Regions from separate parts of the Proteiniborus sp. DW1 genome, predicted to be linked through region 2. Evidence: riboswitches for the same ligand, from Rfam matches in the RefSeq annotation. Region 2 holds a riboswitch; the other holds the start of a gene.
What was found. A riboswitch is a leader RNA that binds a small molecule or an ion and turns the genes downstream of it on or off. The one in region 2 is predicted to bind glycine.
Positions count from the first base shown of each region.

Region 1 (4,199 bases), on a different contig from region 2:
GCCTCCGTATTTGGTATATATCTATGCATACTATTCCTCCTTACTACAGAAGTCTTCGTAAGCCTCAGCATCCATTAATTCTTCAAGTTCTGATTCATTTGAAAGCTCAATTTTTGCAATCCAGTTTGCATATGGATCTTCATTAAGTAATCCTGGTTCTCCTTCTAAGTCTTCATTTACTTCAATTATTTTACCTGATACAGGTAGATAAGAGTCTGAAGCTGCTTTAACTGATTCAACTACTGAGAAAACATCTCCTTTGCTTAACTCATCGTCAACTTGTGGTAATTCAACATAAACGATTTCTCCTAATTTGTGTTGTGCAAAGTCTGTAATTCCTATAGTTGCTTCATTTCCTTCTACTTTAATCCACTCGTGATCATTTGAATATAAAAGACCTTCTACTATTTTCATAAACAAATTCCTCCTTGATTTTAATTTTTATTTTTTATATTTAGTTTATTTTTTATAATGCTTTTGATAAAATCTCTTATTTACAACTTTTGCTTTTAAACTTCTATTTCTTACTTGTATGATAATTTCTGTATCAAGTTCAGTATATTCTATATCAATCAATGCTAGACCTACATTTCTTTTTGTAGAAGGTGAGAAATATCCTGTTGTTACATATCCTATTTTCTTACCATCTGCAAAAACTTCGTATCCATGTCTAGGAACACCTTTGTCTATCAATTCAAAACCAACTATTTTTCTCTTTAAGCCTTCTGCTTTTTGTTTAGCTAAGGCATCCTTTCCTATGAAATTCTCCTTATTTAGTTTTACGAACATCCCATATCCTGCTTCTAATGGAGTAATGTCCTTTCCAAGTTCATTCCCATAAAGAGGAAGGTTTACTTCGAATCTAAGTGTATCTCTAGCACCAAGACCTGCTGGCTTTAGTCCTTCTTCTTTTCCAGCTTCCATTATCTTATCCCATAACTCTTCTGCATGGTCATGGTCAAAGTAAATCTCAAATCCATCTTCTCCAGTATAACCTGTTCTTGAAATCAAGCAGTTCACTCCTGCTATGTTCACATCTCTCTTTAAATAGAAGAATTCTATTTCTGAAAGATCTGTATCAGTAAGCTTTTGAACAATTTTCTGTGCATTAGGTCCTTGAACAGCAACTTCAGATATATCATCTGAAAGGTTCTTAACAGTTACATCAAAACCCTTTGAATTTTCATTAATCCAGTCTACATCTTTTTGAACATTAGCTGCATTAACTACAAGGAAATAATGATCTTTTGAGAACTTATAAACTAAAAGATCGTCTACAACTCCTCCATCTGGATAGCACATAAAACAATATGCTATTTGGTTATCATTAAGTACTGCAATATCATTTGTTACTAAATATTGAACAAAATCTAATGCTTGTGGGCCTGTTATCTCTATTTCTCCCATGTGCGAAACGTCAAACATACCTGCCTGTGTTCTTACTGCCTCATGTTCTTGTGTCAAACCTTCATACTGTACTGGTAATGCCCATCCTGAATAATCTACTATTTTTCCACCATGCTTAAGATGAGCATTATAAAGTGATGTCTTTCTTGGTTCTGTCAAAATAAACTCCTCCTTTCAAAATATAAAGTTACTTTAATTAAATTTTAGCTAATTTAGCTAATATAATTATACAACTAACAAAAAAATATATTCACTACAGAGGGCAATATAATATAATATACCCAAATCATAAGTAAATCTTACAATTATAATTATAAAAAAAGGAATATAATAGCATTAAAGCATTAGAAAGCCATGTGCCATTATATTCCTCTGTTTCCTAACCTGAGAGCTTCTGCATTTATGTAATACATTTCTCCTTCGGCGCCGAATAACCGGACTCTTCAGAGTTCTATCTGATGACGATACTTTTGCCTGAAAGTTTCTATAAGGACCGGCCTGTCTTATATTGCTTCTTCGGCTATCTTATGAAAAGATATCTCACGCCACCTTCATCTAGTACAATATTTATTTGGTTAACCTGCTCGCATTAAATCATAATATATTTTTTTATAAATATCAACAATTGATATATTTTTAACTTAAGTCTCGTTAAAAAATTAACTATTTGTTTCTAAAGTATAGATTTATATTGTGATTTAATGAGGCAGCACATTTTTGGCTATCCGCTTTATCATATTAATTTGTCTTTGCTGTATCTATAATGATATTACATATCATAAAAAATATCAATAACTATTGCTTTATTGTATTATTTTTGTTAAACTTTTAACCATTGTTTTTTTACTAGATATGTATTCTTTTTATTTATAAACCTTAGCAAATAATTTATTGGCTAATTTACTGGACTATAAGTAACAACTACAAATTACTTTGTATTTTTGTTAAAATTTCTACTTATTAAATAGTCCTTAAATTTGTATATCTCCTACAAGCAAAATATGATACAATAAAAATCATAAATTATATTCAAAACAGATAATTGAATTATTAGACTCTTGGAGGTAAAATATGAGCGATAAATGGTGGTATATGGTTAGAGACTTTCAAATGAAATTTGGACATCCCTATAGAGATACTCCTAAGCTTCTTGATTCTGATAGAGTATGTAAGAGATATAGCTGGATGCTCGAAGAGATAAACGAGTTTAAAGAAGCCAGTGATATATATGAACAGGCAGATGCAATGATAGACTTAATGTATTTTGCATTGGGAACTCTTGTTGAAATGGGGGTCAAACCCGATAAAATATTTGAGATTGTACATAATGCAAATATGGACAAGCTATGGAGCGATGGAAAACCTCACTACAATGGAGATGGAAAAACTATGAAGCCTGAAGGTTGGAAAGATCCTTATCCTAGAATTAAAGAAGAAATAGATAATCAGGCTAAATAAACACATAGATGTATTTATAAAAACTGTAAAGAATAAGGGTTCTAACTATTAGAACCCTTATTCTTATTTTATTCTAGGCATATGTTTTTGCCTTTTAATTTAAATCTTTCAGCTATTTCATCTTTTCTTTTCTTAATATCTGTAGAATTTATAGTATACATTACTCCTTCTACTGTATTTATGAAATGCTCATATGGAAGCCCTACTGACATTTCTTCATCCTTCCATTTTGCCAGCATTCTAGTACTAGGACATAAAGCAGATATATTCATTTGTCCTGTTAGATAAGGTACTACTGTAATTTCAGAGCAAATTGCCTGCATAGCTCCATAATCTAACTCTGGCTTTATTCCAAGATGATATACATATCCTTGAGTTAGTCTCATTACCTGATAAGGATTAGCAATAAATATCACTACATCTGGAATAATATCAAAATCATCTAGAGGCTGTATTAATACTCCATAAGTCGTAAACCCTGCTCGATGCAAGCTCTTTATTTCCTTTCTCATTCTATATGCTGTAGCATTTGTGGCATAAAGATTGTAGGAAAAATATTCTCTCCCAGATTCTATGGTTTCATTGCTATCTTCTAAGGATAAAGCAGTAGTTCCACCATCACACCCATGATTAGATAACTTTGATTTAAACCTAAAGCCTCTAGTAGCCTTCTCAACCATAACACAATATGCTGTTTTCCCCTTTATTTCATTTACCTCACACTTGTTATATTCTTCCTCTGTAAATAAAAGTTTTATGCCTACTGGTTTACGTTTTAAATCTAGCATTAACTCTAAATTCTCAACATATTCTTTAACTATTTCTTTTGGAAATTCTTTTGGGCTATTACCATAAAATATATTATCGTGTCTATAAGGTGACATACAATCCCTCCTTTAGTATCTACGCACCTATTCCTGTGCCTAACTTTAAAACTTTAAAATATTTCAATGCCATGACTACTCCTAAACAAAATGTAAACCATATTACCATAGCTATTTTATCGAGTTTTTCTATTTTTATCTCTTTATAAAAGGTTCTCTCCTTATATGTGCCAAAAGCCTTACTTTCCATGGCTAATACAACTTTTTCTCCTTTTCTAATAGCTGTAGCTAGCATAGGGACAAAATATCTTTTAACAATCTCTGTTTTCCCAAAAAAACCCTTTTTTTCTTCAATACCTCTCACTACATGAGCTAATCTAATTTTTTCTAGTTCATCCTTAAATGTTGGTAAAAACCTATAGGCAGTCAAAGTTGAATATCCTACTACATATGGGAGCTTTAATTGTTGTATTAAGCTTAATATAAATTTTACTGGTTAATATACTATCA
Region 1 is NZ_FMDO01000002.1:6,439-10,637, reverse strand. It holds gene gcvPA (aminomethyl-transferring glycine dehydrogenase subunit GcvPA) at 1-29, opposite strand, end outside; gene gcvH (glycine cleavage system protein GcvH) at 31-414, opposite strand; gene gcvT (glycine cleavage system aminomethyltransferase GcvT) at 460-1,566, opposite strand; glycine riboswitch at 1,770-1,864, opposite strand; gene DW1_RS00065 (pyrophosphohydrolase domain-containing protein) at 2,479-2,865, shown strand; gene DW1_RS00060 (DUF169 domain-containing protein) at 2,934-3,749, opposite strand; gene DW1_RS00055 (CbiQ family ECF transporter T component) at 3,769-4,173, opposite strand.
Region 1: linked by a shared signal. The riboswitch ahead of gcvT (glycine cleavage system aminomethyltransferase GcvT) and the one ahead of DW1_RS07025 (GrdX family protein) in region 2 are both predicted to bind glycine.

Region 2 (4,199 bases):
CTAAAGAAGAAGATTAGTAATGAACTGACTTCAGATGTATTATCCAGTCTTTACAGCAGAGACTTAAAATATCTGACAGAGGAAAATAACGAATCCTCAGATATAAATCTCATAACAAATGAATTGTCGAGCCTATTCAACAACTATTATTTTATAATAATGAAGATTGTGACTGTTGGTGTTTCCTTTTTACTTGCCCTATATTATATAACAATGTTAAATGTTATTTATATCATACCACTTTTATTTACAGTGATAACAATGATAATTATGATTGTGGCTACAAAAAACAGAGTAAATAATGAGTGGATGAAAACAATGGAAAAACTGAATATTTTAATCAGAAAGATTAAAAATTACAGTAAAAACATAGTCATTATCAAGTCATTTGCATACAACGATGTAATACGCAACGACTTTAAAAGATATTACTCTGATTATAATAATAGCTTAACTTCTTACTCCAACACTAATGGCATAATTGAAAAAATCAATAATCTTTTAGGCACTACGCTTTTTATTTTAATATATCTAGTGTCAATCTATTTGAGTATTCATGGTCATATGACTGCAGGTGATATCGTCTTTATAATTCAAATTTCTAATTCAATTATGGCTCCAATATTCATGCTAGGATGGTTTACTAATTCTATAAATTCAACTAAGGGAATAAGAGATAAAGTAAAAAAAATTCTGGACTATAGTACACCTAAGGGACTAGATGTTAAATTAAGTGAAATCAGGGTAGAAAATTTATCATATGAATACAAGGAAAGCAAAAAGATTTTAGACAATATAAGTTTTACGGCCCGAAGAGGTGATATTATAGCAGTTATTGGTGAATCGGGCACAGGAAAATCAACCCTATTAAAAATACTTAATAAGCAATTGGATAAATATACGGGGCGAGTTTTAATTGACAATTTGGAGCTGAATAGTATTTCAGATGAATCATATTTTTCAAAGTTGAAATTATTGACTCAGACTCCTACTTATTTCGAGGATACCATAAAAAATAATATCATCATGAATCATGAATATGATGAGGAAAAATTCAATAAATATATAAAATTACTCAGGCTTGACACTATGTTATCCAGGTCGCTGCACGGAAAAGATACAATTTTGGATTCGGAACAGACTAACGTCAGTTTAGGTGAACTACAAAGAATCGCCCTTGCCAGATTACTGTACAGCGGATGTAAATATATATTGTTAGATGAGCCCTTTGCTTCATTAGATGATTATAATCAGCAGATTATTGAAGAGACATTACTTGAATTAGAAGACACATGTACTATAATAGTTTCACATAAATTTAGTGATGACTTTTTGAAAAAATGTACAAAAGTAATCCAGCTTCAGCATGTACATAATGGATTGGGGACTATACCCGGACTTTAAAATATGTATACCATTAGACACCTACACATAGTTTTGATGGGAGAAAAGCTTTATCAAATAGTATTTCTTTTCGGTTAAATTCAGAGATGTAGCAAACATGGGGAGTCAGGCTGTGGGTCAAGATAAGGGCATATCATATAGTGAGTGGGAATTTCACTGAGCAAGGTCTAAAAAACCATTCATAGCAAGTTTTGGACAACCCATGCTGTTAAGCGTAGACAGTTTTTTCTATTTAAATTTAGACAAATCAATGGTTAAGAAATATGAAATTTTCCAATCTATATTTGTATGCTCTGTTCATTAATTAATAACAATTGTTAAGGTTATTTAAGAAATTTTATTATAAAATTATTTAAAAAAGTATTGTATACAAAATTTTTATGTATTATAATGTTCTTGAATAGGAAAACTGATTTGTATTTAACAATTCTATAATTAAAAAAATAAAGCTGGATGAGAAATGCGGAAGAGACCAATATCAATTGGCGCCGAAGGAGTAAGTCATAAGTTTGCCATTTATGGAGAATCTCTCAGGCAAAAGGACCGTATTTGGACAGTTCTCTGGAAAGCCTATGGCACCGAAGGAGCAATTCTTGAAAAAGAAGAATCTCTCAGGTTTAGAACAGAGTAGAGGGGCACATAATAATGTTACTTCTATTCTGTTTTTTTGTGCTAAAATTTTCAGGATTGTAGGGAGTGAGATAATGGAGAAAGTAATTATTACAAACAATCCCTTGATAAAAGAAAAGTTTGCATCTACCTATGAAGTAGAGTTGTATCATAAGGATTACCTCGGAGTTTTAGAAACCGTTAGAGATAAAATTCATTTAGGGCATGAGCTTTTGTCCCATCCTTTAGCAGGTAGCATAAAACCTAATGAAACTCCGTACAGAACTATATTAATTTCGAAAAATAAAAAGCAATTAGATATGAAGTCTCTGACTATTATTGAAAGTGCCATAGAGACTACTAAAAAGTTTATAGCTAATAGACCAACACCAGATTGGAAAGATATTGCACTTTTTGATTTTCAAACAGTAGATTTATCTTTAATTGAAAATGTACTAAGCAACTTGATTTAGACTTGCATAAAATATAAAGGTTTGGGTAAATTTATTTGACAATGACAATATGTATTTTTATACTTATTATAGATTCATGTATTACACTTTACAAATGTTAGCCATTAAACCTTAGTGGATATAATTTATTATAAAATAAAGGAGTGAAGCACATGACAAATAATTTATACGATACAATAATTATCGGTTCAGGCCCTGCAGGTTTAGCAGCAGGTTTATACGCAGCAAGAGCTAAAATGAAAACACTTATATTAGAAAAAGAAAAAGCTGGTGGACAAATAGTTACTACTGAAGAAGTGGCTAACTATCCAGGTTCAGTTGAAAATGCTTCAGGACCATCTCTAATTGCAAGAATGGTAGAGCAATGTGATGAGTTTGGTGCAGAAAGAGTACTAGACGAAGTAAAAGAAGTACAATTACAAGACAAGATTAAAGTTATTAAAGGAGCAAAAGGGGAATACCATGCAAAATCAGTAATAATTGCAACTGGAGCTAAGCCAAGATTAATGGGATGTCCAGGTGAAAAAGAACTTACTGGTAAAGGTGTTTCATACTGTGCAACATGTGATGCTGATTTCTTTACTGACTTAGAAGTTTATGTTATAGGTGGTGGAGATTCAGCTGTTGAAGAAGCAATGTACTTAACTAAGTTTGCTAGAAAAGTTACTATAGTTCATAGAAGAGATGAGTTAAGAGCAGCTAAATCAATTCAAGAAAAAGCATTTAAAAATGAAAAGTTACATTTTATATGGAACTCAGTAGTTAAAGAAGTAAAAGGTGAAGGAATACTGGAATCCATGGTGCTTGAAAACAGAGTAACAGGAGAAATTACAGAAATAGTTGCAGATGAAGATGACGGTACATTCGGAGTATTTGTTTTCGTAGGATATGACCCAGTGACTTCATTGTTTGAAGGCATGGTAGAAATGGAAAATGGATACATAATAACAGATGACAACATGAAAACAAATATACCTGGGGTGTTTGCAGCAGGTGATTGTAGGGTAAAATCATTAAGACAAGTAGTTACTGCAACTGCAGATGGCGCTATAGCCGCTACTCAAGCTGAAAAATATATTGAGAATGCTTTTGAAGAGTAAAATTTTAAATATAAAACAAAAATTATAGGAGGGATATCTATGTTAGCAGTTGATAAGGATACTTTTGAAGTGGAAGTGCTCAAGGCAGAAGGTTATGTTTTAGTTGATTTTTGGAGTGAAGGTTGTGAACCATGTAAAGCATTAATGCCACATGTTCATGAACTTGCAGAAAAGTATGCAGGAAAAATGAAATTTACTAGCTTAGATACTGGTAAAGCTAGAAGACTTGCAATTTCACAAAAAATATTAGGCTTGCCAGTTATAGCAATTTACAAAGATGGACAAAAAATTGATGAATTAGTTAAAGATGATGCTACACCAGCAAATGTTGAAGCAATGATTCAAAAATATATATAACTATATAAATTTACTTTAGTTTGATTTAGGTAACCAACCTATAGAATGGGTTATAAAACCTATTCTGTAGGGTTACAATATATATGTCACAAGTGAAATATTAAGAGGAGGTGAACTCTATGCGCCTAGAAATAGGTAATATTATCATTAAAGATGTACAGTTTGGAGACAAAACAAAAGTAGATAATGGAATACTTTTTGTCAACAAGGAAGAACTAATCGCAGCAATAAGCGATGACGAAAACATAAAAAGTGT
Region 2 is NZ_FMDO01000030.1:3,652-7,850, forward strand. It holds gene DW1_RS07020 (ATP-binding cassette domain-containing protein) at 1-1,404, shown strand, start outside; glycine riboswitch at 1,858-1,960, shown strand; gene DW1_RS07025 (GrdX family protein) at 1,923-2,486, shown strand; gene trxB (thioredoxin-disulfide reductase) at 2,639-3,586, shown strand; gene DW1_RS07035 (thioredoxin TrxA) at 3,626-3,943, shown strand; gene DW1_RS07040 (glycine/sarcosine/betaine reductase component B subunit) at 4,063-4,199, shown strand, end outside.